One region of the Halomonas sp. 7T genome, then DNA from elsewhere that is predicted to be linked to it. Evidence: predicted binding sites of a transcription regulator. Region 1 holds the regulator's gene; the other holds the start of a gene.
The links. The regulator FNR, encoded in region 1, switches genes on or off when oxygen is low (the NO sensors DNR and NnrR bind a similar motif). The targets are predictions, from matches to a motif close to TTGATNTANATCAA.
Positions count from the first base shown of each region.

Region 1 (16,218 bases):
GCTCTTCGGCGGCCTGAAGGGAGTTATCAATGTGCCCGACAATGCGCTGGGTATCGCTCGTCGTGACGTTTTGCATTAACGCAGAGGTAAACAGGCGCGCAGCGTTGAGCGGTTGCAGCAGGTCGTGGCTGGCGGCAGCCAAGAAGCGCGTTTTGGAGGCATTGGCATCTTCGGCTAGCTGTTTGGCTTGGCGCAGCGCCTGTTCGGCCTCTGCACGCACACGGTTTTCTTGGCGTAGTGCCGCATTGGCTTCAGAGAGTGCCTGAGTGCGCTCTCGGACACGCTCTTCAAGGGTTTCGTTGGTCTCTTTAAGCGCAATTTCAGCTTGGCGGCGCTCGGTAATATCCTGATAAAGCGCAAAAAAGCCCAGTATTGACTGGCTATCGCCAAAGTGGGGCGTGTAGGTCACCAGCATATAGCGCATTGCTTCGTTCACGCGCATCGAGACTTCAAAACTGACGCGCTCCCCTGTTAGCGCACGCTTGGCCCAGGGCAGGCGCTCTTCAGCTTGCTTTACGGGAAGAACCTCTTCGTAACGCCGCCCAATGACAGCATTTCGATCGATGTTAAACGCCTGCTCATACGCGCGGTTGGTAAATAGGTAGCGACACTCTTTATCGAAGTAAGCGATTAACGCTGGCACATTGTCGGTGTAAATGCGGATATTGTTTTCAGAGCGAATCAGCGCCTCTTCGATGCGCTTTTGCTGGGTAATGTCTTGGTAGGTATAGACAAAGCCGCCGCCGGGCATCGGGTTGCCTTGAACTTCCAGTACGCTGCCATCCTGACGATAGCGTACGTAGCGATGGGGCTGACCATCGCGAATGTTATCCAACAGAAGTTGGACGTGCTCTTCGGGGTCTCCTGGGCCGTACTCGCCGTTGTGGGCGTTATAGCGGAAGATGCGATTCATGGGCGCACCCACCCGAATTAAATGGTCAGGGAAGCGAAATAGCTCCAAATAGCGCTGGTTCCACACTACGAGCCTGAGGTTTTGGTCAACAACGCTAATGCCTTGGTTAATATTTTCAATCGTGGCTTGGAGCAGGGCGCGGTTAAACTCCAGTACCTGGGAGGCTTCATCGACGATGGAGATAACATCTGAAATGCCAATGCCGCGCCCTTGAAGAGCCGAGTTGACGACGATCCGCGCGGAGGAGGCACCTAAGACTGAGGCCAAAAAACGCTCGGTAAACTGGATAACGTCAATGGAGGCACGGGTGCCGTCGTCTAGCGGCTTACCTGCCCGGCGTGCATAGTCTTCAAAGGCACGATCTACTTGGCCAGCACCCAGAAATCGTTCGCAGAGTACTTTTAAGTCGCCCACCGTGGTGGCCCCCGTCCAAGGGCGGTTAACCGAGGTTTGACGGGTTTCGACGCTATCGACAAACAGCGATGCCTGGATGCGCTCGACCACGCGCTGGGAGGTGATCTGGGAAACAAAGATGTAACAAAACAGGTTAAGGCCCAGTGAGAGCATAACGCCATGCGTAAAAGTGTCGCCTAGGTTGAGGCCAAACAGCGCCGTGGGCGATAACCAGGCAAGCCCTAAGGGGCCGCCTGCTAGCCATTCCGAGGGCAATACACCCGCATTAATCATGGCGGGCATCAGAAGGCTATAGGCCCAAATGCCGAAGCCCGCGTTCATCCCGACAATAACGCCTAAGCGGTTGCCGCGCTTCCAGTAAAGCCCACCAATCAGCGCGGGGGCAAATTGAGCTGCGGCGGCAAAGGAGAGCATGCCGATAGACGCCAGCGACGTGAATTCAGCAATCAGTTGGTAAAAGCCGTACGCCATCGCCAGTACAGCCACAATGGTTAAGCGGCGTGCTCGCAGTACGAGGCGGCCATAATCACGGGCTTTGGTATCAAACCAGCGCAACCTGAAGAGCGCCGGAATCACGATCTCGTTTGAGATCATAATAGAAACGGCCACTGCCGCGACAATGACCATGCCGGTAGCAGCGGAGAAGCCGCCGATAAACGTGAGTAGCATCAACCATTCGTGCCCTGATGCCATAGAAAGCGCTAATACATAGGTATCAGGTTCTACGCCGCTTTCAGAGAAAAGCAGCAGGCCCGCGGCGGCTAGCGGTACTACGAAAAACGCAATGGCCAGCAAATAGAGCGGGAACAGCCAGCGGGCCTTATTGGCATCGTCTGGGTGGATGTTTTCGACAACTGCGACGTGAAATTGGCGCGGTAGGCAGAGAATCGCCAGCATGGCGAGCAGGGTTTGTGCCCAAAAGCTTTGGCCGAAATCCTGGTTGGCGAGCTGGCGCTGAAGCTCTAGCTGGCTTTCCGCATGACCCATCAGTTCACCAAGGCCATCAAACATTCCCCAGGTAACGAAGATCCCCAGGATGATGAAGGCGAGCAGTTTTATCAGCGACTCAAAGGCAACGGCGTGAATAAGTCCTTCATGGTGCTCAGTGGCATCGGTGTGCCGGGTACCAAAGAGGATGGCAAAAATCGCCATCACAATGGCAACGTAAAAAGCCGTGTCGCCAAACAGCGGCGTATGGGTCATATCCGAGGCGTCCGTCAGTACACCAAAGGTAGTGGAGACGGCTTTAAGCTGAAGCGCGATATAGGGCAGGGTACCAATTAGCGCGACGAGGCTGGCAAAGGCGGCAAGGGATTGGGTTTTACCGTAGCGAGACGCAATAAAGTCGGCGATCGATGTAACGTTCTGGTGCTTCGCCACGCGAATCATCTTAGCCAGCACTGGCCAGAACAGCAGGAAGGTTAGGATAGGGCCGACGAAAATGCTGGCAAATGACCAGCCAGCGGTGGCTGCTTGACCTACCGCGCCATAAAACGTCCAGGAAGTGCAGTAAATCGCTAGCGCTAAGCTGTAGATGATTGGCCGACGGCGGCTGGCACCGTGAGTGCGGGCGCGCCGATCCCCGTGCCAGGCAATCCCAAATAAAATCGCAATATAGAGCAGTGATACCGCGATCAGCAGCCCGCCATGAAACATAATCTCTCCCCATGTAGAGTGCTGCGCTTAGCGTTTAACGCGTGCAAAGTGCCCTATTCTAGGCGAAGGAAGAGGTTACGTCTGCTGTTCCAAAGCGAGTTGGCAAACACGCTCCAATAGCGGCGAAGATTCACGCAGCCTACGCAGCTGGCTAAGTTCCACGTCTTGGGTGTCGGGGTGGATAGGTGCCAGCTCACGGTTTGTGCAGTTCAGCACGTAGGGCTGAGTGGTCAGGATGTCGGTGTGCTGTCGTTCGAATTGGTAGAGAATAAATTCAGCCACCAGCCCGTCGTCAGTGTTGGTTCCAAGCACGTTACTGCTATCGACCACGCTAAACTTGGTCGTCATTGGAAAGGCGAAGGTCCATGGACGCCAAACCGCACTGGACGTATCGCTGGAAATCACGATGGCCGTTTCCGGCAGCTGTGCCTGCTTATGGTCAAACCAGGAGTACTCCACCTGAATCTGGTAACCCAGCATGCCTAATCCACCGCAGACAGGAACAATCCACTTGGGAAGGCGCTTGCCGCTGAGGGTTCTGAGTATCAAGCCAATACCCGCGGCGGCAAGTCCGGCAAATACGGCGGCTACTAAGTGCCAAATCATACAATATCCTTTCTAAAAGCCATCGGGCTTCCCTGAGGAAGCCCGATGGTAAGCTGTCATTCCACGTCTCTATTGGCCGTATGCCTGATAGAAGGAATGATTATGACTTAGTGATCAACTGCTACACCAGCACCTTTCGGATAGCGAACGCTTTCCACCAGGTCTTGAATCTCCTGAGGAGGCTCTTCCGTTGCGCTGGAGACTGCAAACGCAACTGCAAAGTTGATCATCGCACCTACTGCACCGAAGGAGAGCGGAGAGATACCTAGGATCCAGTTGTCTGGTGTGTTAGCCAGCATATTGGTGCCTGGAATAAACAGCCAGCCAAGGTAGGTGAAGATGTAAAGCAGCGTACAGATCAGGCCTGCCAGCATGCCGGCAATAGCACCCTTGCTATTCATACGCTTAGAGAAGATACCCATCATCAGCGCTGGGAACAGGGAGGCACCCGCGATACCAAAGGCAAGTGCCACGGTTTGTGCCGCAAACCCTGGTGGATTCAGCCCCAGGTAGGTTGCTAGCAGAATCGCACCACCCATGGAAATACGCGCCGCGAGCATTTCTCCTTTTTCAGAGATCTTTGGATTGATCATGGTTTTGATCAAGTCGTGGCTAATCGCAGACGAGATGGCCAGCAGTAGACCCGCAGCCGTTGAGAGTGCTGCCGCAATACCGCCCGCTGCAATCAAACCAATAACCCAGCCTGGTAAGTTCGCAATTTCAGGGTTAGCGAGTACCAAGATGTCGTTGTTAACTTCAAGCTCATTACCTGCCCAACCACGGTCAGAGAAGTCAGCAGCGTTGTTGTACATCTGGATACGACCATCGTTGTTTAGATCATTATGAACGATGAGGCCTGTTTCTTCCCAGGTGCGGAACCACTCAGGACGATCTTCGTAGAGAATCGGGTTATCAAGAGCTTCGTCGTAGTTTTCAACTTGACCCGCCATGTCAGGAAAGACGGTGGTGGCAAGGTTCAGACGTGCCATAGACCCTACCGCAGGAGCGGTGAGGTACAGCAGTGCGATAAACACCAGCGCCCAGCCTGCAGACCAGCGTGCATCAGCAACTTTCGGCACCGTGAAGAAGCGAATGATAACGTGGGGTAAGCCCGCAGTACCCACCATGAGCGAGAGGGTAAACAGTACCATGTTCAGCTTGTTATCCACATCGGCGGTGTAGTCGCGGAAGCCTAACGCGTTGACCACTTCGTCTAGCTTAGTTAATAGGGGAAGGCCAGATTCCGTGTGCGTGCTAAACATACCGAACATTGGGATCGGGTTGCCGGTAAGCTGCATGGCGATAAAGACCGCAGGGATGGTGTAGGCAATAATCAGTACGACGTACTGCGCTACCTGGGTATACGTGATGCCTTTCATGCCGCCAAATACGGCGTATAGGAAAACAATCAGCGCGGCGATCCAGATGCCCCAAGTATTGCTGACTTCCAAGAAGCGTGAGAACGCAACGCCGGCACCGGTCATCTGACCGATAACGTACGTTACCGATGCCACGATTAAGCAGACAATCGCCACAAACCGGGCGGTGTTGCTGTAGAAGCGGTCGCCAATGAAGTCGGGAACGGTAAACTTACCGAACTTACGCAGGTACGGGGCGAGTAGCATCGCAAGGATAACGTAGCCGCCGGTCCAACCCATCAAGAAGGTAGAGTTAGCATAACCGCCGGAGGCGAGCAGACCCGCCATAGAGATAAACGATGCCGCTGACATCCAGTCGGCAGCCGTTGCCATACCGTTAGTAATTGGGTGAACGCCGCCGCCGGCGACATAGAAGTCTTTTGTGGAGCCGGCACGCGCCCATATCGCAATCCCGATATAGAGCGCAAAGGAGGCGCCAACAAATAATAAGTTAATTGCAAACTGGCTCATGCTGGCTTACTCCCCAAGGCCAAATTTTTCATCAAGTTTGTTCATCTTCCATGCATAGAAGAAGATCAAAACAATGAAGGTCAAAATTGAGCCCTGTTGTGCAAACCAGAACCCCAGGTCGGTTCCACCAACCGGAATTCCCGCCAGTAGTGGGCGAAAGAGGATAGCGCATCCATAAGAAACGAATGCCCAAACCGCTAGGCATCCAAATATTAAACGGACGTTGGCTTTCCAGTACTCAGCAGCATTGGTTTTGTCGTCTGCCATTGTGTTGCTCTCCACTTGTGATTTTTAGGGTTGGAAAGTGAACTCAAAGTAGCGTGTGATTCATCAAGGCAATCGCACGATGGATACCGCTTTATGTGTAAGTCAGTGCGTCATTTTACGCGCTGCTTACCGTGTTATTTTTACAGCGTTAACCTGTTTAAATGCTAACCAAGAGTGACCGAGTTGAGCAAAGCAAAGAAGGCTTATTGGTATCTGGTAAAGCATTTGGCTAGTGAATTTGATTACCCTGACTGTTTCACAGGTAATACTGGTCAATAAATGCAAAAAATAAATCCCAGACTTTGGTATCAGGCCGCTATGTAAGCAGCAATTCATAGGTTTTTATACGCGGAAATGCTTATTTTTTCTAGTTTTTTTATGATCTTTTGATGTTCGCTCAGGAGGGATGGGACGATGGTCTATGGCTCGCTTAAAAGCAATGTTTGCTACCTTAAATAAAGCCCTCTCTTAGTGCTTAAGATCTGCTTAAAAGGCACTACTTTAGTCGCTAGTAAAACGTCGATTCGACGTTAGCGGCATAGCTAAAGGTATAAGTAGTTGAGTCATCCAAGAAAATATAGCGACTCTGAAGAGACAACTTATTGATAGCAGTGTGAGAGTGAAGTTGGGCTGGCAGAAAAGCGCTTGTAAAAAGAGAGAACTTGCCAGAGGGAGCAGCTGCTAGGACATTAGGCTGCTGTGTCATCAGGTACTTTTTGCCTTTAGTGGAGTGAGGTCACACATGGTAGACGTTGAGCTGTCCCAGCTGCCATTTACGCTGTTGGATGAAGAGGGGCGTGATTATGTTCGCCGTGGAGTAGACTTAGCTTACTTTGACCGAGACGAGATTATTTTAGAAACAGGGCAGTCGGGTGAGTCGGTGTTTCTTATTCACAGAGGCGAAGTTGCTGAGATTGACCCTACATTGCCTGCATCGAGTGCGCGCATCGGCCACTACACGGCGGGTGATCTGTTTGGTGCGATTAGTATTTTAAATGGTAAAAGCCGCTACCGTTTTCAAGCGGAACAAGAAAGCCTGTGCTATATCATGCCCAAAGCGCTATTTATGCAGCTTTGCCGCCATTATCCCGACTTTGAAAATTTCTTTAAGCAGACGCTCTCCCATAAAACGCGCTTGCTGACTGAAAAACGCGCGGAAAGTGGCGTCACCATGGCCGGTTTTATGCTTGCTAAGGTCAGCGAATGCATGCGTGAACCGCTACTCATAGAAGCCTCTGCCGATATTGCCAGTGCTGTTGCCCAATTAAACGAGAGCCATGCCGACAGCCTACTGGTTAAAACCCAGGGCAAGCATGGGATGGTCACTAAAACAGACCTGCTTAATGGCTTAGTGCTCGGCAAGTGCACGAAAGCAACACCTGTTGAAGAGGTGGCCCACTTCTCTCTCGTAACCGTAACGCCACATCAATACCTGTTTGAAGCCCTGGTACTGATGACGCGCCACAAGGTGGCCCGTGTGGTGGTGATGGAGCAAGAGACACTTAAAGGGGTTGTAGAGCTAACCGATGTGTTGAGCTACTTTTCCAGCCGTAGCTATGTTGTTAGCCTGCAAATTGAGCAGGCCAATGACTTGGATGCGTTAGCCACGGCAAGTCGCCGCACCCCTGAGCTGGTAAACGCCTTGATGGCCCAAGGGGTGAAATTACGTTTTGCGATGGACCTGTTGGCCGCGCTCAATGGCCGCATTATGAGTAAAGCCTGGGCATTTACCGTTGATGAAGCCCACCACAACGACAGCTGCATGATGGTGATGGGGAGCGAGGGGCGAGGCGAGCAGATTCTTAAAACAGACCAGGATAACGGCCTTATTTTAGCCGATGACAGCCAGTGGCCTGATGTGGCTGAGCAAATGCAAACGCTGACTGATACGCTGATTCAGCTAGGCTACCCGCCGTGCCCCGGCAACATTATGGTGTCTAACCCCGAGTGGGTGGGGACAGTATCGCAATGGAAAAAAAATATTGTGAAGTGGGCCAGTGCCCGGGATGGCGATAGCTTGATGAAGCTGGCGATTCTGCTTGATGCCCATGCGGTGGGTGGGAATCCTGCTTTATTGGAGAGCGTGCGGGAAGAGCTCTTTGAGCGCTGCTCCCGCGATGAGCTGCTGCTTTCCTACTTTGCCAGAACGGCTCTGCGTTTTTCGACGCCGCTGACGCTATTTGGCTCGCTGAAAAAACCTCAGCACGGTATTGATATAAAAAAAGGCGGCATTTTCCCTATTGTGCACGGCGTACGTACGATGGCGCTTGAGCGGCGGATCAAGGCAACCTCGACGCTAGATCGGTTAGATGCGTTAGCGACAGATGGCCGTTTGGATCGTCGCTTCGCCGATGATTTGGGAGAGGCGCTGGCGCTGTTCACAGAGCTGCGTCTCAAGCAGCAGCTACAGGAGCTTGATGGCGCATCCGAAAAGCGCACTAATCGCGTGGTTGTGCAGGAACTCTCTTCCCTTGAGCGTGATTTACTGCGCGAAGCAATGCACATTGTTAAAGACTTCAAGCAGCGCCTTTCACACCGTTATCATTTGGAGTATTCGTGAGCGGCATGCGATGGTTAGATCGACACGTGACGCTTTTTAGCGGCTCATTGCGTACGCTTCTTCAGCGGGAAAGCGATCGCCGCCGGTACGTTGGCTCTCCCTACGCATGGCTGTTCCAACCCTATATGGGGGAGGAGCAGGTGGCGTTGGCATGTTATACGTCTAATGGTGAGTACCCAGCGGTGAGTGTAGCCGCTGTGGTTCTTAATCAGCGCCATGTCCAAACCAGCCGTGCATGGGTCGCCACAATAGCAAACACTCGCAGCGCGGATGCCGCCACGCTTAGGCGCCAACACCGGGTTTATGGGACGACAGTTGCGCTGTCTCCCAATGCGGAAAACCTTGGGGCGCTTGCTGAATTTATTGGCAACCGGCCTTTGATAGGATGGCAAATAGATCGCTCTCTTGACCGGCTCAATTCGCTGTTCAAGGAAGGGCTTGGTTTTGGCCTACCCAACGCTCAGGTGGACGTGGCTAAACTTCATTATCGGCAATTGCGACGCTTACACCCTTACGTAGATGAGAGTAATGATCTAGGCGAAGCGCTCGAGCGTTGGCAGTTGCCCGCTATAAATAGCCACGGTGTGTTAAGCGACGCTGCTGCGAGTGCGTTGCTGTACATCCGTTTACAGCGTGAGACTGTAACAGCCCAGTATTACTCTTAGGCAATTCCACGGTAATTTGACCACCCTGAGGAAGTGCTAGCAAATGTAGCGAGCTAATTTGGCTTCTGACACCATAGCCCTTTAAAGGTGTTTTCTAAGGAGCGGCTATTTTCATGCAGGCGTTATGGGGCTATATCAGTGAGCAGAGTCAGGTAATTAGCAGCAGTGCGTGGATACTTCTGATTCTTGGTATTTTGTTATCGCTCAGCATTGTCGTGGATACCATTTCGCGCCGCACTGCGCTGCCAAGAATTTCGTTGCTGGTGTTGGTAGGCGTTGGGTATGCGCTGATCCAGCAAGGGCTACTAGGATATGAGGCTGAACCGCTGGGCGGGCTACGCGAGCCGCTAATTAATTTAGCGCTGGTAATGGTGGCGTTTCTACTAGGTGGTGAATTGACGCTGCCACGGCTCAAGTCGACAGGGCCCTTGATATTCGCGTTGTCTGCGGCAGTGGTTGTAGGCTCCCTAATAACAGTATTTGCAGGCTTGTGGCTATTGGGTTATTCGGTGGCTGTGGCGGTAGCGTTAGGCGCTATTTCGGTGGCGACTGACCCCGCAGCCGTCAGCGAGGCTATTCAAGAGAGCGGTAAAAAAAGCCTCGCCGCGCGCGTGACGCTCGGTATTGTGGCAATTGACGATGCCTGGGGCATTATTATCTTTGGGTTAAGCATGGCGGCACTTAGCTGGGTAGGAGCGACTGGCGGTGGAGGCTCTTTAGTGCATGCGCTTTGGGAGCTTGGAGGGGCCGTATTGCTTGGGACATTACTTGGGTTTCCAGCGGCGTGGTTAACCGGCCACCTTAAACCAGGACGCCCAACTCAGGCCGAAGCCTTGGCACTTATGCTTTTGATCGCGGGTCTCTCCAGTTATCTCAATGTTTCCGCGCTTTTAACAGCGATGATTGCAGGTTTTGTAATCGTCAATGTCTCTTCACATCACACGCGCTCCTTTAGCGAAATAGAGCAAATTGAGTGGCCGTTTTTGGTCTTTTTCTTTGTATTAGCGGGTGCAAGCCTCAACTTGGCCCACTTAAGCTCAGCATTGGGGCTGGTTGCTGCGTATATCGTTTTGCGTAGCATTGGGCGCTATATAGGAGGTTATCTAGGAGTATTGGCCATGCGTCGGCGTGAGCCGAGCTTAAATACCGATATTGGCCTTGCGCTGCTGCCGCAGGCAGGGGTCGCAATGGGGATGGCATTGTTGGCTGCTGAGCGTTTTCCTGATCAAGGACGGCTAATTGTGGCAACGGTGGTCACCTCGACGATCGTTTTTGAGCTATTTGGTCCGCTACTGGTCAAGCGCACTGTCACCAACTCAGATCAACACAATACGCATTGATCAACGTTCGGTTATCCGGCGCCATTGCGTTAAAGATAACGCTACGGGTTTGTATTGGGTGAACGTTGTTATAATTGTTAGAATATGTGTCGCTCTCTCTAACCTCGGCAGTGTTTACTATCATGCAACAACCTGATCATTTTGACCCCGCAACGACAGATACGATTTTAGCTGGCAAACAGCTGAATTCGTCTGAGCTTCACGACGCTAAACAGAAGCGCGAATTCAATAAGTTGCAGAAACGTCTGCGCCGTGAGGTGGGGAACGCCATCATTGATTATCAGATGATTAATGAAGGCGACAGGGTAATGGTATGCCTGTCAGGTGGTAAAGATAGCTACACCATGCTTGAGATTTTGCGCAACCTGCAGCGTAACGCTCCGGTGAACTTCTCACTGGTGGCGGTGAATATGGATCAAAAGCAGCCAGGGTTTCCAGAGCATATCCTACCGCGCTATTTAGAGAAGCTAGGTGTGGAATACCATATCCTAGAGCGGGATACCTACTCCGTGGTAAAGGAGAAAACGCCCGAAGGTAAAACCACCTGCGCGCTCTGCTCACGTTTGCGCCGAGGGTCGCTGTATGGCTTTGCTGAAGAAATTGGGGCTACCAAGATCGCGTTGGGTCATCACCGTGAAGATATTTTAGAAACGCTGTTTTTGAATATGTTTTTTGGCGGGACTTTAAAAGCCATGCCGCCTAAGCTGCTATCCGATGATGGAAAAAATATCGTTATTCGCCCGCTTGCTTACTGTAAAGAGGCAGACATAGCCGAGTTTTCACGACTGATGGCGTTTCCCATCATTCCGTGTAACTTGTGTGGTTCACAGCCTAATCTTCAGCGACAGGTTGTTAAAGACATGCTGGCCGAGTGGGATAAAAAGCATCCTGGACGGCTGGAAAGTATGTTTAAAGCAGTCACAAATGTGACGCCTTCCCAGCTCGCCGACCGTCAACTATTTGATTTTGAAAACCTGGAAGACAAACAAGCCGCAATGATGGCCGGACGAATCCAAGCCTTCAACGTGGTATAGACGTCTGTTCGTCTTCTTCGGCCAAGATAATTAACCGTTGCATGTCGAGGATATTAATTTCACGTCCTGACACGGCTACCACGGCTTGTTGCTGAAAACGGCTAAGAATCCGGCTAACAGTCTCCACGGCTAAGCCTAGGTAATTACCTAGATCCGCCCGAGACATAGAGAGCCGGAAGCTGAAGGGCGAGTACCCACGGCGGCGAAAGCGGTCTGAAAGGGTAATTAAAAAGCTGGCGAGCCGCTGATCAGCGGTTTTGCGTGACAACAAACGCATCATGCGCCGATCATCCTTTAGTTCTTTGCTCATGCTCCGGTAGAGCTGTCCCCGCAATTCGGGCAGCTCTTCAGAGAGCGTATCCAGGCGGTCGAAAGGAATTTCGCAAACGGTGGTGGTTTCCAGAGCAATAACGCTGCCGGGGTAATAGTTTTCATCGATACCGTCTAACCCCACCAATTCGCTGGGCAGATAAAAATTGGTGAGCTGATCATTGCCATTACCTTCACTGGTAACCTGTTTAAGGCTACCTGAGCGCACGGCATAGACACTGGTAAACGGGTCTTCCTGACGAAACAGAGATTCGCCTTTTTTAAGCGGCGCGCGACGGCGGATAATTGCATCGAACTGCCCCATATCCTCAAGCTCCAGGGCCAGCGGTAGGCACAACGAACTAAGACTGCAGGTTTGACAGCGCGCTTCTTGCAGCAGTGAACGTCGGGAGCTGGCTTGGTGAGGCATGTAATTCTCCATTTATCATTTGCCATGATAGGCGCCAGACAAAAGCGCCTCAATAGGGTCACATAATCTTTGAGTAACGCTGAGATGATTGACCTGGTAAATAAGCATCGAAAGCCATGGCAATATGACGAATAAGCAGTCGGCCAGTGTGTGTGGCGCTCAAAGAGAGGCCATCACGCATCAGCAAACCGTCCTGCTCTGCCGCGTTAAGCTGCTCAAGAACCGGGGAGAAATAGTCAGCAGCATCAATTCCCCAGCGCTGGCCTATCGCAGCTAAATCAATTCGCATATCGCACATTAAGCGTTCAATAACATCTCGACGTATTAGGTCATCATGATTTAATCGTAAACCTTTTTCAGTCGCTAGCCTACCTTGATCTAACGCTGTCTCAAAGTGCTCAAGAGAAGTAGGGTTTTGCGCATAGACGTCATCCACGCGAGAAATGGCTGAAACACCAAGTCCTACCAAGTCGCACTGGGCGTGGCTGGAGTAACCTTGAAAATTGCGCTGCAGCGAGCCGTTACGCTGTGCAATCGCCAAGCTATCATCTGGCCGAGCAAAATGATCCATCCCAATATGTACATAGCCTGCATTGCTCAGCATCTCAATAGTGGTATGCAAAATAGCGAGTTTTTCATCGGCGCTTGGTAGGTCTTCTTCGTTAATACGCCGCTGGGGCGCAAAGCGGGCGGGCATGTGGGCGTAGTTAAACACTGATAGTCGTGCAGGGTTGAGTTCTATGACTTGGCGAAGCGTATCGGCAAAGCTCTGTTCAGTCTGGAAGGGGAGACCATAGATCAAATCCAGATTGAGGGAGCGAAAGCTCAGTCGATGAGCTTCATCCATCAGTGTTTCGGTGAGCACCCGTGGCTGCACGCGATTGATCGCTTTTTGTACCTGTGGGTTTAAATCCTGTACGCCAAGACTCAGCCGATTAAAGCCCAACGACTGCAAGTGGCGAAGGGTAAAAACATCGGCTTCCCGTGGGTCAATTTCAATGGCGTAGTCACGATCAGGCGACATGGATAAACCAAAGCGCGCATCAAGGCGGTCAATCAGATCGCTCATTTGGGAGAGCGAAAGAAACGTTGGTGTACCGCCGCCCCAATGCAACTGTTGCACTGGTCGATGGGTATCTAAATGGCGAGCAGTTAAGACCATTTCACGGTCGAGCCTAGATAAGTACGGCTCTGCCAGCTGCGTATTCTTGGTCGCAATTTTATTGCAGGCGCAGTAGAAGCAAATTTTGCGACAGAAAGGCACGTGTACATAAAGTGAGAGTGGCCGCTGGTGGTGATTACTGCGTTCTAGCGCTTGGGTAAAGTCGTCTGCGGTGAACTGCTCATGAAAAGCGAGTGCCGTAGGGTAAGAGGTGTAACGTGGGCCGCTTTTGTCATAACGGCGTAGCAGCGCCTCGTCCCAGGCAGTGGCCGAAGGCGCTGCAAGTGTAGGGTGTGAAACGGCAGCAGTGGCTTGTGCACGCATGGAAGGCGCTCCAGGGTTTAAAAGCAAGGTGTCACCAAGCTTGAATAGCAAGATTTCAAAAGCAACAGGGGATAACAGGTGTTTATGCCTGGCAAACAGGCTTAAACGCTGTTAAATGCTAGAACAAGCAAACCATGAAAGCGTTGAGCTATATCAAGTAATGCGTGCCGGGGTGTTAAGGGGTGCTATGCCCCACCAGCGTCCATAATTGCCATACTGCAAAACCAATAATTGTCAGTGCAGCAATGCTACGAGTGGCCGGGTGGCGTATTAGCTGGCTAAGCTGCTGGGCGGCTAAGCCTGTTGCGAGTAGGGCAGGTAGGGTGCCTAATCCAAAGGCGCCCATGAGTAGCGCGCCTTGAAGCGGGTCGGCAATCGCGAGACTCCAGGTAAGCATGGAATAGACCAGACCGCAGGGAAGCCAGCCCCATAATGCGCCAAGGGTAAACGCTTGAGGAAGATGTACAACAGGCATTAAACGGCGCCCCAGCGGCTCTATGTAGCGCCAAAGGTATCGTCCGATGGCTTCGACCTTCAGCAGGCCTTTCCACCAGTTGGCGATATACAGCGCCATTAAGATTAGCATGAGCGCAGCAAATCCCTGCAGTGCAATGCGAGCGGTAGGCGAAAGGGAAATAAACGTCCCTAAAGCGGCCACGATAGCGCCCGCCACCATGTAGCTGAGGATCCGGCCAGCATTATAGCTGAGCAGAAGTCCCCCCATGCGGGCGGGATGGCGCATGCTTGGCGGTACGGCGAAGGTGAGAGCGCTCATAATGCCGCCGCACATGCCAATGCAGTGGGCGCCCCCCATCAAACCAAATACAAACGCCGCCATCACCGGTGGTAAATCTAACCCTGTCGGGTTCATGGCGGCGGCTCTGAGCTATCGGATTTCGTTTGCGCGGAAGTCGCTTTTTTACGCTCGGCACGCTGCTCCTTGGTTAAGTCGTTCTCGTCGTCATCAAATAAAACGCGATGGGCGGGGCCTTCAAGATCGTCAAACTGATCATGTTTCACTGCCCAGAAAAATGCCCAGACCGCGAGGCTCAGCAAGATGAGTGACAAGGGAATCAGCAGATAGAGAATGGTCATGCGCTCACCGGATGAGTAGAGGCTGTCAGCGGGGCAGGAGAGGTACGCCAGCGAGACAAGCGCAGCGCATTACCCACCACGACTAGCGAGCTAAGCGACATGCCGATAGCGGCAAGCCAAGGTGGCACCAACCCCATGGCTGCCAGTGGCAGCGCCGAAAAGTTGTAGCAAACTGACCATAACATGTTTTGTCGCATGATCTTACGGGTGGCTCCGGAAATCTCGATAGCGTCATATATCCGCATCAAGCGTGGGCTGAGGAGCACTGCATCGGCACGCGTGCGGGCTAAGTCAGTGGCTCCGTTCATGGCAATGGCCACGTCCGCACCGGCTAAGATCGGCACGTCGTTGATGCCGTCGCCAATCATGACCACGCACTCGCCCTGTGCCTGTAGTTCGCGTAGTCGCTCAAGTTTCCCTTCAGGCGATTTTCCTGCATGCCATGTCGTGATGTTGAGCTGCTGAGCCAGGCTCTCAACCGCTTCCTGAGTGTCCCCTGAGAGAAGCTCAACCGCTAAACCTCTAGCCTGCAGGGCGGCCACCGTTTGGGCGGCATCTTCACGAATGCCGTCATGCAGCTTAAACCATGCGCGCGGCTCGCTATTCTCGCTCAGCAGTAGCCACTGTCCGGCGCCGGGCAGTGCGATAGCCGTTTTACTGGCGAAGTCGGGCTTGCCTAGGCGCCAAGTGGCCCCGTTGAGCGTGCCTTCTAACCCAGCGCCGGTATAGCTCTGTACATGGCGAGCTTGCAGGGTGGCGTCGCGGAAAGGTCGGAATGCCCGAGCAATCGGGTGCTCTGAGTGTGCTTCTAACGCTGCGGCAATTGCCCTTGTTCGTTCAGTGCTTAATTCGAGCAGTTCAACAGGGGCGCTGGGGCTGGGCAGCGGAAGCGTTTGTACGAGGTGCATTTCTCCTCGGGTTAGCGTGCCTGTTTTGTCGAAAATAACCCGCGTCACGTTTGAGAGCGACTCCATAGCGTCGGCGCGGGTAATCAGTACGCCGCGTTTGCGAAGCTGCCCATGCCCAGCAGTTAATGCGGTTGGGGTGGCCAGGGCTAGCGCGCAGGGGCAGGTGACGACCAGCACCGACAGCATAATCCACAGCACTCTCGAAGGGTCGATGAACCACCAGGCGACGGTAACGCAAGCCGTCACCACCAGCAGGCGCAAAACAAACAGATGCGCCATACGCGCAGCCATCTGGGCAAGCCTTGGGCGGCTGGCAAAAGCGCGGTCGGTTAAGTCCACAATACTCGCCACGCGTGCTTCGCCACCCGCATGGGTAACAGTAACGATTAGCGAATTCTCCATATTCTGGCTACCGCCAGTGACGCTATCGCCAACACGGCGTGTGACCGGCAGATACTCGCCGGTCAGCATGGACTCATCTAGGCTGGATTCACCCTCTTCAATAATGCCATCGGCGGGCACGCCGTGGCCTGGCTTAATCAGTATTCGGTCACCTTTCGCCAGCTCGCTGGCAGGCAGAATACGCTCGCTGCCATCACGTTCAAGGCGGGTAGCTGAAACGGGCAAAACCCCGCTTAAGGCGTTG
Region 1 covers NZ_CP087112.1:2,461,034-2,477,251, reverse strand. The annotation lists gene LOS15_RS11570 (NahK/ErcS family hybrid sensor histidine kinase/response regulator) at 1-2,983, opposite strand, end outside; gene LOS15_RS11565 (hypothetical protein) at 3,059-3,589, opposite strand; gene LOS15_RS11560 (sodium:solute symporter family protein) at 3,697-5,478, opposite strand; gene LOS15_RS11555 (DUF4212 domain-containing protein) at 5,485-5,745, opposite strand; gene LOS15_RS11550 (putative nucleotidyltransferase substrate binding domain-containing protein) at 6,488-8,305, shown strand; gene LOS15_RS11545 (DNA polymerase III subunit epsilon) at 8,311-8,970, shown strand; gene LOS15_RS11540 (cation:proton antiporter) at 9,084-10,310, shown strand; gene ttcA (tRNA 2-thiocytidine(32) synthetase TtcA) at 10,433-11,344, shown strand; gene fnr (fumarate/nitrate reduction transcriptional regulator Fnr) at 11,331-12,083, opposite strand; gene hemN (oxygen-independent coproporphyrinogen III oxidase) at 12,142-13,569, opposite strand; gene LOS15_RS11520 (sulfite exporter TauE/SafE family protein) at 13,745-14,440, opposite strand; gene ccoS (cbb3-type cytochrome oxidase assembly protein CcoS) at 14,437-14,664, opposite strand; gene LOS15_RS11510 (heavy metal translocating P-type ATPase) at 14,661-16,218, opposite strand, start outside.

Region 2 (16,218 bases), 670 kb from region 1:
TAAGGGCGGTCACTAAAGGATAGTTATGGATATCGAGCAAGTTGCCAGCCTCGAACGCGGTCAGAAGCTGCCGCTCCAACGTGATGTAGAGGCCATTGCTATTCCGTTTGGTAAAACGGAAACCTTGGCTGAAGACAGTATCGTTAGCGTTATGCAAGCCAAAGGCAGTACGGTGAGCGTTGGTTTTGAGGGGCGCCTCTACCTGATTGAAGGGCGCAATTTAGATGCGTTAGGGCTGGAGCCGTTGCCGCAGCCTACCCTGCCAGAAAGTGCCAGCGACGAAGAAATCGAAGCCTTTGTATGGGAGCAGCTTCGCACCTGTTTCGACCCTGAAATACCGGTAAATATCGTGGATCTTGGGCTGGTGTATGGTTGCCGCCTTGAGCGATTAATCAGCGGTGAACGCATGGTCACCATCCGCATGACGCTGACTGCCCCAGGGTGCGGAATGGGAGACGTCATTGCTGCCGATGCACGTAATAAAATTTTGGGCGCACCGCAAATTAATAAGGTGCATACCGAAATTGTCTTTAGCCCTCCCTGGAGCCGTGACATGATGAGCGACGAGGCTAAGCTTGAGCTCGGAATGTTCTAACCCCGGCTGGGGAAAGGGATGCACAGCACTATAATCGTATTTTTTAAGCGTTTGATAATGTCGCTAGCTGCTTTTTTGCTGTTGGCGACATTATTATTTATTGCTGGCAATCTTTGGGTCGTTGCGAGCACCGCCCGTTATATTGATAGCCATTTGCAGGAGTGTCGACCTCATAACGTCGCCATCGTGTTTGGCACCTCTCACTGGACGCGCAGTGGTGTAAGAAACCCTCATTTTCACGCGCGTATGCGAACCTCTGCCCGTTTGATTGAAGAGCAGCGCGTAAACCATCTGCTGCTTTCGGGGGATAACCGCACTCAAGCCTATAATGAGCCGCGGGCGATGTGGCGTGAACTCTATCGTCGCGGCGTTCCTGCAGCACAGATGACAATGGATTTTGCTGGTTTTAGCACTTACGACACGTTAGCGCGTTCGCGGGATGTGTTCCAACTTAACGAAGCACTGTTGGTTACCCAAAGCTGGCACTTGCCGCGAGCAATCTTTATTGCCCGTGCGCTAGGTATAAAGGTAATAGGTTGCGTAGCTGAAGAGGAGCGTGTGGCAGGGGAGTGGCGATTAATCGCCCGCGAGTGGGTGGCGAGAGTAGCCACCCTTGGGGATCTTTATATATGGGGTAGAGAGCCTTATTTTCTTGGCCCGCCAGAACCTATCGAGCTACATCAGCCTGATGCCCGTTTGCAAGAAACGCTCCGCAATGACAGTGTTCGCCAATCGGAAGGCGACTATACCGAGCATAGCGAGTCAGAACAGAACCGGCAGCGTGCTGACACCCTTACAGAGCTTGTGCGACGTTACTATCCGCCTGTCATTGGAGGGCGTTAGTCATCAGCGATGCGCCTTACGTTTTTGTAGGCTATAAAGCTCACGTATCAGTTTCCGGCAACCCTGCATGCACTCTTCCACAATGGGCTCGATGGGATCGGGCAGTGGATGGGTAAATAGCGTTGAGAGGGCTTGCATCAGAACACGCTCTTGTTCCAGCAGCTCATTGATCAATACTTGGCTATCGTTACCGACGAAGCTTTTTAAACGACTCCAGAGCCACAAAAAGTCATCTCTCTCCACATCGGCATCCCTTGGCAGCATTTTTAAATGCGCTCGGGCAAGCTCCTGAAGCTTACGCATCTGCGCTAACCGCTCGGTATAGTGCGGTTTGAGTGCATCACGTAGCGACGGGCGCAGGCGTTCGATATTATCCTGGAAATAATCAATACTATCGGCCAGCGCTTCCAGCACGCTGTCCATCGCCACTTGGCGATTGTCGAGAAACATGAGCGTCTACCTCCTTCGGTGACGCAGATTGTGGGGGTGGGCGGTCTGATTTGCCACCCCCAAAGACGATTATTTTTGCTTTTTCCCCTTAGCCTTTAGGCTTGGGCGGTGCTTTACGCACGGGCGTAGCGTTTTTTTCAATATGCTCGATGATCATGCCCGCAATATCTTTGCCGGTAGCGCTCTCAATACCCTGTAAACCGGGCGATGAGTTGACCTCCATAATTACTGGTCCGTGATTAGAGCGCAATAGATCAACCCCTGCGACACGTAATCCCATTGCTTTAGCCGCACGAATAGCGGTTGAGCGCTCTTCAGGCGTAATACGAATCACACTCGCAGTGCCGCCACGGTGCAGGTTAGAGCGGAACTCGCCGTCAGCCGCCTGGCGCTTCATGGAAGCCACCACCTTATCGCCAATCACAAAGCAACGGATATCGGCGCCGCGCGCTTCCTTGATATATTCCTGAACCATGATGTTGGCTTTCATGCCCATAAAGGCTTGAACGACCGATTCAGCAGCTTGGTTCGTTTCAGCCAAGACCACACCAATCCCTTGCGTACCTTCGAGGAGTTTGATGACAAGCGGTGCGCCTTTCACCATGGTGATGAGATCGGGAATGTCGTCCGGCGAGTGCGCAAAACCAGTAATCGGTAAACCCAGACCTTTACGAGACAGCAGTTGAAGCGAGCGCAACTTATCCCGTGAGCGGGTAATAGCGACCGAATCATTAATAACGTAAGTACCCATCATTTCAAACTGACGTAGTACCGCACAGCCATAAAACGTGACGGATGCGCCGATACGGGGAATCACCGCATCAAATGGCTCTATCTCTGCACCTTTATAGTGGATAGAGGGGTGGTGCGAGGCAATGCTCATATAACAACGCAGCGTATCAACAACGCGTGCGGTGTGACCCCGCTGCTCGGCGGCTTCAACTAACCGACGAGTAGAGTATAAGTTGCGGTTACGTGAAAGCAGGGCAATATGCATGCAGGGCTCCGGGCGAAAAGAATAGGCGTTTAATCATTAAATTAGGGTTCACCGTGCAAAAATGCAGCGCCGGGTGCCACTAATAGGCGACGCATCGCGCGCCTACCTAACAGCATGGCGTGACGCATATTGCTACGGTCAGTCAGGGTAAGTTCAACTGGAAAAGTTAGTTTTCCCAGCTGCATAGGGGTGCGTATGACGTAGCGCCACTCGCTGTGACCATTCGAGCTGGTTACCCGGCGCCGGTCATGCAGGTGCAGGCGGTAACGGTGAGCGGGTGTTTCCGGACCTCCGCTGTGGGTAATAAAGCTGACCCATAGCTGACCTTCGGCATCCTCATCCGTTTCAATCTCTTCGGCATGCAGCGCAGATGTGCGTGCGCCGGTGTCTGCCTTACAGCAGAGGTGAAGTCCTAGTTCAGGTAATGTCACCATCTCACGACGGCCGATGACTGCTTTGGCCTGATAGGGTAATTCCTTCACAGCTCACTCCTTGCATGGGAATCCATCAAAACGCTCCCCATCGTCACGTGCGGGGCAGCATGGCATTTAAACGCTGTTGAACGGCTGATCCCGTTGATGCGTCACGTAGTGCCATCATGACGGGTAAGCGTAGACGGGGTATTAAAGCGATGTCTTTTACGACGGCAGAAAAATTAGCACGACTATCTTCTGCAAGGCGTTGTAAAAAAAGCGGCAGTCGCTCAGCATCTTCCAGTAATAGCCAGCCACGTCCTGCTATCGCGGCGAATAAATCAGGCCCACAAGCTGCACGGTCATTCAGCAGGCTGGTGTACCAAGCGCCGGCGCTTATACTGGCAGTGCTGCCTATGGCGCGGACACAAGCGCACAACGTTTCTAAATCACCCTCGCTTGCTGCCTGCTCTCCGCGCTCACACAACGCATTGACCAGCGATTCGCTCAGTGGCCGATGCTCTAGGCAGTGGCATAGCGTTTGGAGGACGCTGACGGGAAAGTGAGAGATACGCTGTGCCAGCGTGTTGGCCGTGTCGTTATCAAGGCGCGCGGTATAATCCGCAAAGCCTTGTAAGCCGAGTGCCTGCCAATCAATATTTTGCTGTCCGCTCAAGTAGGCTTCAACAGGCTCTAGATGTTGGCTAGCAGGTGCCTCTAATGTGAGTGTTGCCTGAGCATGTAGCATCGCCTGAAACGTTATCTCGGGCGTGAAGGCGAGGGGATTATCCTTCATTAAATGATCCACGTCTGCCGTTTGTTTTTGCTCAAGTGCCCCAGAGCCTACATTAGCTACGTTGCGGCCTAGCGTTTCCAGCAAGCGGTTTATGAAAGCGTCTCGCTGCGCTGGCGAAAGCATGCCTTGCTCGTCTATTGGTAGCGCTAAAAACCAAATGGCAGGTTCTGGCATATCGCCCAGGCGAAATACAATACCTAGACGCGCTTGATGCTTCCAGGGCTCTGGCCAAGCCTGCTCACTGCCTTCAAAAGCACGGAGTGTCTCTCGAGAGCAGGCGGTGACACGCCGCCCCATGTGGAATAGCGAAATGTCGGCGCCGCTACGGGTAAAGAAATCATCAAGGGTCTGAATTGGTTGCATAACATCCTTCCGCGTTTCAAGCCTGCACTCTACCTTGCTGTTCTGGCACTGTCAGCCATCAGAGCTGATAAATCACTGTAATTTCCATTAATTGGTTAAAGTTTGAGCAACTTTGCGCAAGCCCCATGAGAGTAGCGGCTGCGACACCTTTCCATAGTTTATCCACAGCCTCTTGCAGGTTTTCTGTGAATCTGTGAATAAGCGCTTTTTGCCGCTCATCGAGTGGCAAGTTACCCACAGAGTTGGGATAATAATCGTCACAGTGTTCCATATTCCCAATGATTGCTAAGGTATTTATGAGCGTTCATCAACAGCTGCAAACTGCGCTTCTGGAGCTTGAAGCCGCCATGAAGGCCGCTAACTTATGGCGTATGCCTACCCCGACAGCAGATGCGTTTGCGAGTCAGGAGCCGTTTTGTATCGATACGATGTCGCTTCCTCAATGGATTCGTTTTGTATTTATTGCCCGGCTAAACGCATTAATTGAAGCTAAAGCCACCATGCCAGCTAAATGCGAGATAGCCCCTGCGATGGCTGCGTATTTAATCCAAGAAAAGGTGCGCGCCAGCGATCAGATACTGGTCGTGCAGGCGGTTGAGAAGGTTGATCGTCTAGTCACCGAAAATTAACGCTCTGCTCGTTTTTTGAACGCAATGCAAAATGCCCAGTTCGCATTAGCGAGAGCTGGGCATTGTGACACTGATTAGATGTCAATGAAGTTACCGCTAGCGTACAAAGCACTAGCGGTAGATGCTCATTTAAAAACGATAGCTAATACCTGCCATCACCACGACCGGGTCAATTTCGACAGTGCCTGCGGCCTGACCATTGATTTTTGCATCCGTATCAATATCGATGTACCAGGCGGCTGCGTTGAGTGCCCAGTTGTCGTCGATAAGTAAGTCGATACCAAGCTGGCCTGCTACACCCCAGGAATCATCTAAATCCAGGTTACCAATGGCAAGACTCTCGTCAGAAAAGTGCGTGTAGTTAACACCTACACCTGCATAAGGCTGGACACGTGAGTCGGTACCACCTAATGGGTAGTACTGCACTGTTAAAGTAGGCGGTAAGTGTTTGGTTGAGGCTAGGTTATCGCCATTCAGCTCAATGTCGTGCTTAAACGGTAGGGCAGCAAGAAGCTCGACGCCAATTTTGTCGTGAAACCGGTAGCCTAGCGTAAAAGCAAAGTCAGTTTTGTCTTGAACGTCGACTGAGAAGGCGCCATCAGCCAGTGAACCATTATCACTCTTAGGACTTACCTGCGCCACACCCACGCGGGTAAAAAAGTCTCCCGCGCCATAGGCGAAGGCTTGGCTGCTGGCAGCCAGTGTTGCAGCCGCGAGACCGGCGGCGATGAGGGTAGGTACGGTACGATGGCGCATGTCATTGCTCCTAGCGATCAAGTCAATCAAGTAACGGGTCAAATCATGGTGAAAAGTTTATCGATTCGTAGCCGCGCTGTTATTGACCTAGGGCAAAGAGCGCGAACAAGTATTATAAAATTTATCTAAATTTTTCCTAAGCGGGCTTTAATAGCCGTTAGGCAGCCTTCTATGGCAGCGTGCGCAAGGTTGGATGCAGTGAGTGGCGGAAAGGCTGGGGGAGTGCAGGGGGAAAGAAATATCAAAAAATGAGACCTTCCCCGGCATAGGGAAGGTCTCTCGTTAGAAAGGCTCAGGAGACGGTAGCGTTGACCGTCTCCTGGCGACATAACGCCATTGCCATCGATTGTCAGTCGGTGGATGGATGATTGATGAGCTGGCTAGCCTATTCAGCCGTTGCCAGCAAGCTGGCGTTGCCGCCCGCTGCGGTCGTATCGATGCACAGATGGCGCTCCACCACATAGCGATCTGGCGAGATGGTCTTAGTTTCAAGCGCCACGATAGCACCGTCGCGCTCAGCAAGCCCGATGCGCAGCTCACGGGTCCATTGGCTGTCACCCGCCGCAGCGACGGCTGCAATACCTTTGATCTCACTTAGTGTCTTGGCGGAAACGCTTCCCTCTAGGCCGGCTATTGGCGCTCCGGCATCGGTTAATGGCTTCACAGCCTGTTTGGCGCCTGGCGCTACCATAACGGCCGGACAGCCTGCGCCAAGTGCTTGAACCGCTTGAGCAATGGCGATATCCAGCGTTGGCCCAAGGCAAAGCACCGTTCCTTTTGGATACATCGATAGACGATTGCTTTCTCCCGTCGGTCCCGGAAGCGTTTGCGGTGTCATGTCTAACGCGGCTGTTTCGGCAAGCGCTTTGCGAACTACGCCGCGTTTGCCGGAAAGCGCCCTACGCAGCACCTCAACTCGGTTGGTACGTGCTGCCCAGTTACGTGCATCTAGCCCATCAAACGCCGACTGTAGCTCGCCCAGTGATACAGCGTCTCCTGCTGGCGCTTCAACCCGCTCGGTGTCGGCAGTGCGGCGGAAACGTGCGACATAAAGCGGGCCGCCAGCCTTAGGGCCGGTGCCGGAGAGACCCTCGCCGCCGAACGGCTGGGAGCCGACAATGGCACCGATCTGGTTGCGGTTGACGTAGACGTTGCCGACATGAATACGCTCGACAATCTGCTGTACGCGGTCGTCAATGCGGGTATGCAGGCCAAAAGTGAGTCCGTAACCCTTGCCATTGATATCGTCGACGACGTTGTCGATATCCCGTGCCTTGAAGGTGGCTACGTGCAGCACCGGGCCGAAGATTTCACGTTCGAGATCTTCGATGCCCCCAACTTCGATTACCGCGGGGGTAACGAAGGTGCCGGTGGTTGGCGCGGAGAGCTTCTTCAGCACCTTGCCCGCTTTCTCGTGGGCGGCTACGTAGTCGCTAATTTCGGCCTGGGCGTCGGCGTCGATCACTGGTGATACATCGGTATCGGTGTTCCAGGGGTCACCAATCGTAAGCGCTTCCATGGCGCCATAAAGCATATTGAGCAACCGGTCGCGCGCCTCTTCCTGCACATACAGCATGCGCAGCGCCGAGCAGCGCTGACCAGCCGACTGGAAGGAGGAAATCAGGATATCGCGGACTGCCTGCTCGGTCAGCGCTGTGGAGTCCACGATCATGGAATTCAGGCCACCGGTCTCGGCGATGAGTATCGCGTCGGGTCCTGCGTTTTCCGCCAGGGCTTTGTGGATGATCTGCGCGACCGGGGTAGAACCGGTGAAGCAGACGCCAGCGATACGCGGGTCGCTCGTTAGCGGGCCACCGACTGTCGGGCCATCCCCAGGCAGCAATTGCAGTGCTGCTTCCGGTAGGCCCGCTTCACGCATGAGTTCCACCGCACGAGCGGCGATCAGCGGTGTCTGCTCAGCAGGCTTGGCAAGTACTGCGTTACCAGCTACTAAAGCCGCTGCAATCTGTCCTGTGGTGATCGCCAGTGGAAAATTCCACGGGCTGATACAAACGAAAATACCGCGGGCACTACCGGGCTCTTCTGCTTCCAGGCGCTCGCCTTCGTTGGCGTAGTAACGCAGAAAATCAACCGCCTCACGGACTTCAGCGATACCGTCGAACATCATTTTGCCCGCTTCGCGGGTAGTGATCACGGTCAGTTCAGCGATGTGCTCCTCGTAGAGATCGGCGGTGCGGCGCAGAATTGCAGCGCGCTCAGCCACAGGGCACGCTGACCACTCGCGGAAGCCCTCTTCTGCGGCATCCAGGGCGGTTGCTACTTCTTCTGGTGTTGCCTCATATACCTTGCCAATGGCTCGGGAACCATCGGCGGGAGAGGCAACGTCGCGAGCTTGGCCTTGAGGTGCTGGATTGCCTACCAGCATTGGGCCAGCCGTCCAGGTAGCGTCGGCAAACGCTTCGCGAGCGTTGAGTAGCGGCAGAATCGAGGCCGGTTCGTTGATTCGGTAACCCTTGGAGTTCTTGCGGTCAGGCTCAAACAGCTCGCCCGGCTGCCGGATCATTGGGCTTGAAACATCGTTGCCAAGCTGCTTAAAGCCTTCGATGGGATCTTTGGAGACGTCGCTCGGTGGAATCGAGCTATCCACCACCTGGTTGACGAACGAGGAGTTCGCGCCGTTCTCCAGCAAGCGGCGCACCAAGTAGGCCAGCAAGTCGCGGTGCGCGCCGACAGGTGCGTAAATACGACAGTGGGTGCCCTCTGTCTCTTTAACGATGTGATGCAGCGACTCGCCCATGCCGTGCAGGCGCTGGAACTCATAGCTTTCCTTGTCGTCACCCGCCATTTCCACAACCGCAGCACAGGTATGGGCGTTGTGGGTCGCAAACTGTGGGTAGATGCGGTCGCGCCGATCAAGCAGCATTTGCGCGCAGGCCATGTAGCTGACGTCAGTGTTTACCTTGCGAGTGAAAACCGGGAAGGTCTTGACCCCCATTTCCTGGGAGAGTTTGATCTCGGTATCCCAGTAAGCGCCTTTAACCAGCCGGATCATGATCTTGCGATCGAATCGCTCGGCCATTTCATAGAGCGCCTCAATCACTGGCGCGGCGCGGCGCCCGTAGGCCTGTACCACGACGCCGAAGCCATCCCAGCCGTCTAGGCTGGGGTCAGCCATCAAAGCCTCAATTACGTCGAGGGACAGATCCAGCCGGTCCTGCTCTTCGGCATCTATATTGAAACCGATATTGGCCTTGGCTGCCTGTTGCACTAGCTCTTTAGCGCGCGGCAAAAGCTCCGCCATTACCGTTTCGCGGTGGGTGTATTCATAGCGCGGGTGAAGCGCCGAGAGCTTCACCGAAATGCCGGGGCTGCCGCGTACGTCGCCCTTGGCTTGCTCGGCGATCGCGCTGATCGCTTCGGCATATGCCTGATGATAGCGAACCGCGTCTTCATCGGTGCGCGCTGCTTCACCCAGCATATCGTAGGAGTAGGTGTAGCCCTGTTTCTCGAGTTCACGGGCATTCTTCATGCCTTCTTCGATGGTTTGGCCAAGCACGAACTGGCGACCAAGAATCTTCATCGACTGGCCAACTGCCTTGCGTACGACGGGTTCGCCCATACGGCGTACCAAGCTGCGCAGAGCCCTTGTCGGTCCTTTGGGATCGTCGTCCAGCACCTTGCCGGTCAGCAGTAGTGCCCAGGTTGAAGCGTTCACCATTGATGAAGATGACTTGCCAAGGTGTGCGCCCCAGTCGGAAGGCTCTATCTTGTCATGAATCAGGTCATCGATCGTTTCTGCATCAGGCACGCGCAGCAGCGCTTCTGCCAAACACATTAAGCCAACGCCTTCGGTGGTTGAGAGTCCGTATTCTGCTAGAAACGCCTCCATCATCGAGGGCGATCTTTCTTTACGCACACGCTCCACGTAGTTGGCACCAACGGCGGCGACTTTTTTGCGGTCATCCTCCGATAGCTTGATCTGCTCGATAAGCCCGTGCAGCACATCTGCCTCATTGGCGTCGTAATTACGGCGAATGCGTGAGCGTAGATCGCTCACGTCGCTATGCAGATGATGATTGGATTCGTTCATACGGGGTCTCTCCTTGCTACACGAGAGGGCTCCCGCAGGAGCCCTCTCGATACGTTGAATGCGCTTTACGCTCTGCGCCTCAAGACGGGTTACTAGCGATCAATATGCTGATATTCACCAGCGTCATTAGTCATGCTGCTCACTACCAAGATGGCAATGAAAGAAGCGATGAAGCCAGGAATAATTTCGTATACGCCAGGGCCACCCAGGAACTCACCGTTCCAACCCAGCGAGATCCAGATCATGACGGTAGCCGCACCGACCACCATGCCCGCGATGGCACCATTGCCATTCGTACGCGGCCACATTAATGACAGAATAATCAGCGGGCCAAACGCCGCACCAAAGCCTGCCCATGCGTTACTGACCAGCCCCAGTACCTGAGAGTTTTCATCAGAGGCAATAATCGCCGCGACAATACCCACCAGAACGACACAAACACGGCCAACGGCGACACACTGTTGCTCAGTTGCATTCTTGTGCAGGAACAGGCGGTAGAAGTCTTCCGTCAGTGATGAGGATGCCACTAGAAGCTGGCTGGAAACGGTACTCATAACCGCCGCCAGCAGCGCCGCGTATAGGAAACCGGTAATCAGCGGGTGGAACAGCAGGTTTGCCAGAATAATAAAGATCGTTTCGGGGTCTTGGACATCAAGACCGTTGCGGATTGCATAGGCGCGGCCAAAGATACCCAGTGACACGGCACCGATCAGGGAGATAAGCATCCAGCTCATGCCAATATTGCGGGCGATGGGGACATCCTTCAAAGTACGAATCGCCATGAAGCGCACGATAATGTGCGGTTGTCCGAAATAGCCTAAGCCCCAGGTAACTGCAGACAGCCACCCAATGAAGGTGAGTCCCGCTGTCCAGGATAGCAGGGTGGGGTCGACTTCATTCAGCGTCTGCGAGGCTTGAGAAAAGCCGCCACCACCTTCGCCAAAGAGCACCACCGCTGGCATGATCACCAGTGCTAGCATCATGATGCAGCCTTGCACGAAGTCGGTCATGCTCACGGCTAGGAAACCGCCCACAACGGTGTAAATAAGCACCACGCCCAGGGTGATCATAACGCCCATGCCGTAGTTACTCATATCGCCAAAGTTGTAAATGCCAGAAAATGCGCTTTCAAACAACTTGCCGCCGGCTACTAGACCGGATGCGGTGTAAACCGCGAAAAAGATCACGATAACGATAGCGGAGACGGTTCGCAGCGACATTGACCGCGTTGGGAAGCGGTTTGCCAGGAACGCCGGAATGGTAATTGCATTGCCATAGTGAACGGTCTGTTCACGCAGGCGTGGCGCCACCAGAATCCAGTTGAACAGCGCCCCCACAAGCAACCCTATGCCGATCCACGCTGAGCCCAAGCCAGATACGAACATTGCACCGGGCAGGCCCAGTAGCAGCCAACCGCTCATATCGGAAGCGCCCGCCGAAAGCGCTGCCACTTTCGGGCTGAGTGTCCGGCCACCCAGCATGTAATCTTCGGATGAAGAGGTGGATTTGCGCATCGCATAGATACCGATGGCAACCATAAGCGCAAAGTACGCAATAAGACTGATCCAAACACCAATAGCCATATCGTTTCTCCAGTTCGTCAGGACGGAGTTAGCTCCGACCGGTTAGCGCCGTTACCGTGCTGTACCCGGTAGTGGCTCTCATTATTTTTTTGACTCCGTTTATTATTACGTTACAAGGCCTAACGAGCGCCCGCCAGAGAGAGTGTCTGAAAGGTTGATGGCACGTTTATCAGTAGTACTTACACTATTGTTTTCGACCATGAGGTTGTTCCCTGTTCAGGAGGTTTGGTTTGTCGTTGATGAGCTGTTTACTCATCGCCTAGCGCCAGCAGCGACGCGTTTCCGCCTAAGGCAGCGGTGTTATTGGTAATCGTTTTTTCAGTCACAAAGCGCTGCAAATAGTGGGGGCCTCCGGCTTTGGGCCCAGTGCCAGAAAGTCCTTGCCCACCAAACGGCTGAACCCCAACCACGGCACCGATGATATTACGGTTGATGTACACATTTCCGACCCGCATTTTCTGCGCTATTTCTGCGGCAAAGGATTCGTTACGGCTATGTACCCCAAACGTCAGGCCATACCCCCGGCCATTGATATCGTCAATGACACGGTTAAGCTCACTGGATTTGTAGCGCACAATGTGGAGCACTGGACCGAACTGTTCACGGGTGAGGACATTGATGCTGTCAATCGTGAACGCAACGGGGGCAACGAAGGTACCGTGCTGCGTGTGTTCAGCTGCCATCGGGGTTTCGGCCACTAAGCGGTTTTCGCCTTTAAGTTTCTCGATGTGGGCCTGCAATCCTTTGAGCGCTTCCTCATCAATCACCGGTCCGACATCGGTGCCTAGGTCGCGAGGGTCGCCAATGCGCAGCTCGTTCATGGCGCCTTTAAGAATCTCGATCACGCGATCGGCAACATCTTCCTGCAAGTAAAGCACGCGCAGTGCTGAGCAGCGTTGGCCAGCGCTTTGGAAGGCGGATTGAATGACATCGACGACCACCTGTTCGGGTAGGGCGGTGGAATCAACAATCATCGCGTTCATACCGCCGGTTTCGGCTACCAGCGTGGGTAGGGGGGCGTTTTCACGGGCGGCGAGAGCACGGTTAATGATCTGCGCCGTGTCGGTGCCACCGGTAAATACCACGCCCGTGATACGTGGGTCTGAGGTCAGTACGCTGCCTACAGTAGGGCCATCGCCCGGCAGTAGCTGCACCACATCACGCGGCATGCCTGCTTCGTACAGCAGTTCAATCACGCGATGGGCTACTATAGAAGTCTGCTCAGCGGGTTTTGCTAAAACAGTATTACCAGCAACCGCTGCGGCAACGATTTGGCCGCAGAAAATCGCCACCGGAAAATTCCAGGGGCTAATGGCGGCAAACACGCCTTTGCCACCCATCATCAAACGGTTGGACTCACCCGTGGGACCGGGTAGCTCAATGGGCTCGCCTAACGACTCTTCAGCACGCATGGCGTAGTAGCGGCAGAAGTCGACCGCTTCCTTGATTTCATCGACACCGTCGGTGAGCAGCTTGCCGCCTTCGCGGGAGCAGAGCGTCATCAGCTCGGCCATATGCTCTTCCATCAGGTCACCTAAACGGCGCAGAATCGCTGCCCGCTCAGCAACGGGGGTCGCATCCCAGCGGGGGAAGGCCTGCCAGGCGGCATCCAGGGCTTTTGCGGCTTGCTCTTTGCTTGTCCACTGAACGCTGCCCACGGTTTGGCGGCGGTCAAACGGTACCGTTACGTTATGAGTATTGGCAGCATCGTCCGCAACATCAAAGGCAAGCAGCGGTTTGGCTGAATACTGCTTCTCCATAAACCCTGCCATTTTCTCCATTAATGGATAGTAGTGGCTGCGGATGTTGAGGTTTACACCGCGTGAATTGCGTCGCTTTGGGCCATAAATATCTTTGGGCAGCGGGATCCGCTTGTTGTAGAGGGTTGTTTGCTGGCGCAGCGTCTCGATGGGATGTTGGCAAAGCGATGCCACCGGCACATTTGGGTCGACAATCTGGTGCACAAACGATGAGTTGGCCCCGTTTTCCAACAAGCGCCGTACCAAATAGGGCAGCAGGTCTTTGTGGGCGCCTACCGGCGCGTAGATACGGCAGTAAGTGCCTTTTGGTGCACGCTCCAGAGCAGCATCATAGAGAGCCTCGCCCATGCCGTGCAGGCGCTGGAATTCGAACGGGCGATTATCCTGGTTCGCCAGCTCCAGAATGGTAGTAACGGTATGGGCATTGTGGGTGGCGAACTGAGGGAAAATGCGTCCGCGGGTATCGTCAGAAAGCAGGAACTGAGCACACGCCAAATACGCGACGTCAGTACACGCCTTACGCGTAAATACCGGATAACCATCAATGCCAAGTTGTTGAGATTCTTTGATTTCGCTATCCCAGTAAGCACCTTTTACTAAGCGTAGCGGAATTTCGTCACCTTGCTCATCCGCTAGGCGATTAATGTAGTGAAGCACAGGCAAGGCGCGCTTGGAGTACGCCTGAATAACAAGGCCAAAGTGCCCCCAACCTTTTGCCGCGCTACTGGAATACACCGCGCGAAAGACCTCAAGGGACAGCTCTAAGCGATCCACTTCTTCGGCATCAATAGTAACGGCGACATCCAGCTCGCGTGCTTTAGTGACCAGCTTGATAACCGTATCGACTAGCTCGACCAGCACCTGCTCGCGGCGGCCGAACTCATAGCGAGGGTGCAGTGCAGAGAGCTTAATGGAAACAGAAGGGGCCGGTGTTTTGTCGCTGAGCGTTTTACAAGTTTTGCCCACTTGTTCGATAGCGCGCGCGTAGTCATCAAAGTAGCGTTTGGCATCGTCACGGGTACGCGCCGCTTCACCCAGCATATCGTAGGAGTAGGTGTAACCTTTATTAAACAGAGGCTTGGAGCGCTTCAGAGCCTCGTTGATATCGCGTCCTAAGACAAACTGCTTGCCCATGATTTTCATGGCTTCATACATGGCGCGACGAATCACCGGCTCGCCCATGCGATTAACCATGCGGTTAATAAAGTGGGCGGGCTGGCCCTCTTTGGGGTGGTCAAGCTTGAGCACTCGACCCGTCATCAATAAGCCCCACGTCGAGGCGTTGACCATCCACGATTCGCTTTTACCAACATGTGATTGCCAGTCAGCGGGGCCAAGTTTGTCCTCAATTAGCGCGTCGGCAGTGGCTTTATCCGGAATGCGCAGCATGGCTTCCGCCAGGCACATCAACATCAGCCCTTCGTGAGTATCCAGGCTGTACTGCTGTAATAACTCGTCGATTGTATCGACAGCCGTGTCCATCTTGCGGACATGTTCAACTAGCGCAGCGGTATTGGCTTCAATGCGGGCAAAATCTTCGCGATTGGCATCCAACAACTTGATCAGTTCGCTAACAAAGGCGTCTTCATCCACGATGTAGTGGTCGCTAACACGCTGTAATAACGTATCAAGGTCGGTTTGCCAGATGGCAGGGTCACGCATTTTCTTTGCATTGAGCATTGAAGCCCCCGAGAGTCTGAGCTAGATCAGTAGATGGCAGGGCATGTCGCCCAAGCTAACGCTCGAATGTAGAGCGCTCCGTCCTTGGGTGTATGTCGTTTTCATGGCAAAACGTGTCAATTTCACGGCAACATAGGTGATGCTTAGACTTTAGTTTAGTCTCTTTGAGCTTTCCAACGGCCCTTCAACGGCCTGGTTGAGAATTATGAGGAGGTAGGCAGGCTAGTAGAGAGCGGTGAAGAGGGCTGAGTGACAATTGATGTCGTGTTGCCCTGGCGCAGTTTACGAGGTGAAAGACCGTAACTTCGTCGAAATGCGTGAGAAAGTGCGCTTTGGTTTGCAAAGCCGGTTTGAATAGCAATGTCGGTAAGCGGCAGGCGGCTTTGTACAATAAGCTGTCGGGCAGCATGCAAACGCTGCCTTTTGACATACTGCCAGGGTGAAAGGCCCGTTTGGGCACGAAAGCATTCTGAAAAATGCGCTTCGCTTAGATAAGCAAGTTTGGCTAAATCAGCCACTCGAAGCTCGTCAGCCAGATGCTGGCGAATAAAACGATCAATAAGGTCCAGGTCAAGTCGGCGCTGCGTCGCGCTTGGCGCTGTGCCAAGGCGAGCTTTTAAGGAGCCTAACAGCGTGGCAGCAAGACGGTCTTGTTGGAAAGAGGAGGTTATCGTGTCAAATCCGTGGGTCAATTCGCTCTCAACAAACGCTAGATAGTGGCGCAGCGGATTGTCTAACGCAAAAAAACGCGGCGCATCGAATAGGGCGACCAGCTCACGGTGCTCCCCGGTTAGCGCGGGGGCATCTTCTGGTAAGTCGAGAATGAGCTGGCGGTTATGGCCATGGCCTGAGTAGTAGTGCTCATGATTCGCCGGTACGATACAGCCTGAAAAAGCGTTCACGCGTCCGCCTAAGCCCTCAATTTCAAACTCGGAAGAGCCGCACAGGGTAATCACGATTTGATGAAAATCATGGGAGTGGTGCTGGGTGGCACTTTCCAACGGAATGTGCCGAATAGTGCTGCCAGGCATAATAATCTCCTCGTGAATATTCCGGGCTATGGCGCAATCATCTAGCGTTGCTGAGACTCTCGGAGTGCCGTATGGGCTGCTAGGTGGTCACGCAGCACGGTAAGCTCTGCATGGCCTTCTTGATTAAGTAACGATTTGCCCTGGGCGAGTTGCCATCGCCGCCCATGTGTATCCATTAAATGCATGGCCCGACGACGGGTATTTTCTAAATATTCATCGTGCCTAATGGGGTAGCCGATAATGGTATTCCACTCGGTTTCACTCACTTGAC
Region 2 covers NZ_CP087112.1:1,792,660-1,808,877, reverse strand. The annotation lists gene LOS15_RS08405 (cysteine desulfurase) at 1-3, shown strand, start outside; gene sufT (putative Fe-S cluster assembly protein SufT) at 26-595, shown strand; gene LOS15_RS08395 (vancomycin high temperature exclusion protein) at 653-1,438, shown strand; gene LOS15_RS08390 (hypothetical protein) at 1,442-1,888, opposite strand; gene rimK (30S ribosomal protein S6--L-glutamate ligase) at 1,977-2,885, opposite strand; gene LOS15_RS08380 (ATP-dependent zinc protease) at 2,927-3,367, opposite strand; gene LOS15_RS08375 (DUF3549 family protein) at 3,411-4,457, opposite strand; gene LOS15_RS08370 (YqcC family protein) at 4,754-5,086, shown strand; gene LOS15_RS08365 (OmpW/AlkL family protein) at 5,216-5,842, opposite strand; gene putA (bifunctional proline dehydrogenase/L-glutamate gamma-semialdehyde dehydrogenase PutA) at 6,228-9,893, opposite strand; gene putP (sodium/proline symporter PutP) at 9,986-11,476, opposite strand; gene putA (bifunctional proline dehydrogenase/L-glutamate gamma-semialdehyde dehydrogenase PutA) at 11,725-14,916, opposite strand; gene LOS15_RS08345 (AraC family transcriptional regulator) at 15,120-15,947, opposite strand; gene LOS15_RS08340 (hypothetical protein) at 15,989-16,218, opposite strand, start outside.
Region 2: LOS15_RS08365 (OmpW/AlkL family protein) is a predicted target of FNR. The motif match lies at 5,925-5,938, and genes of this name have one in related genera.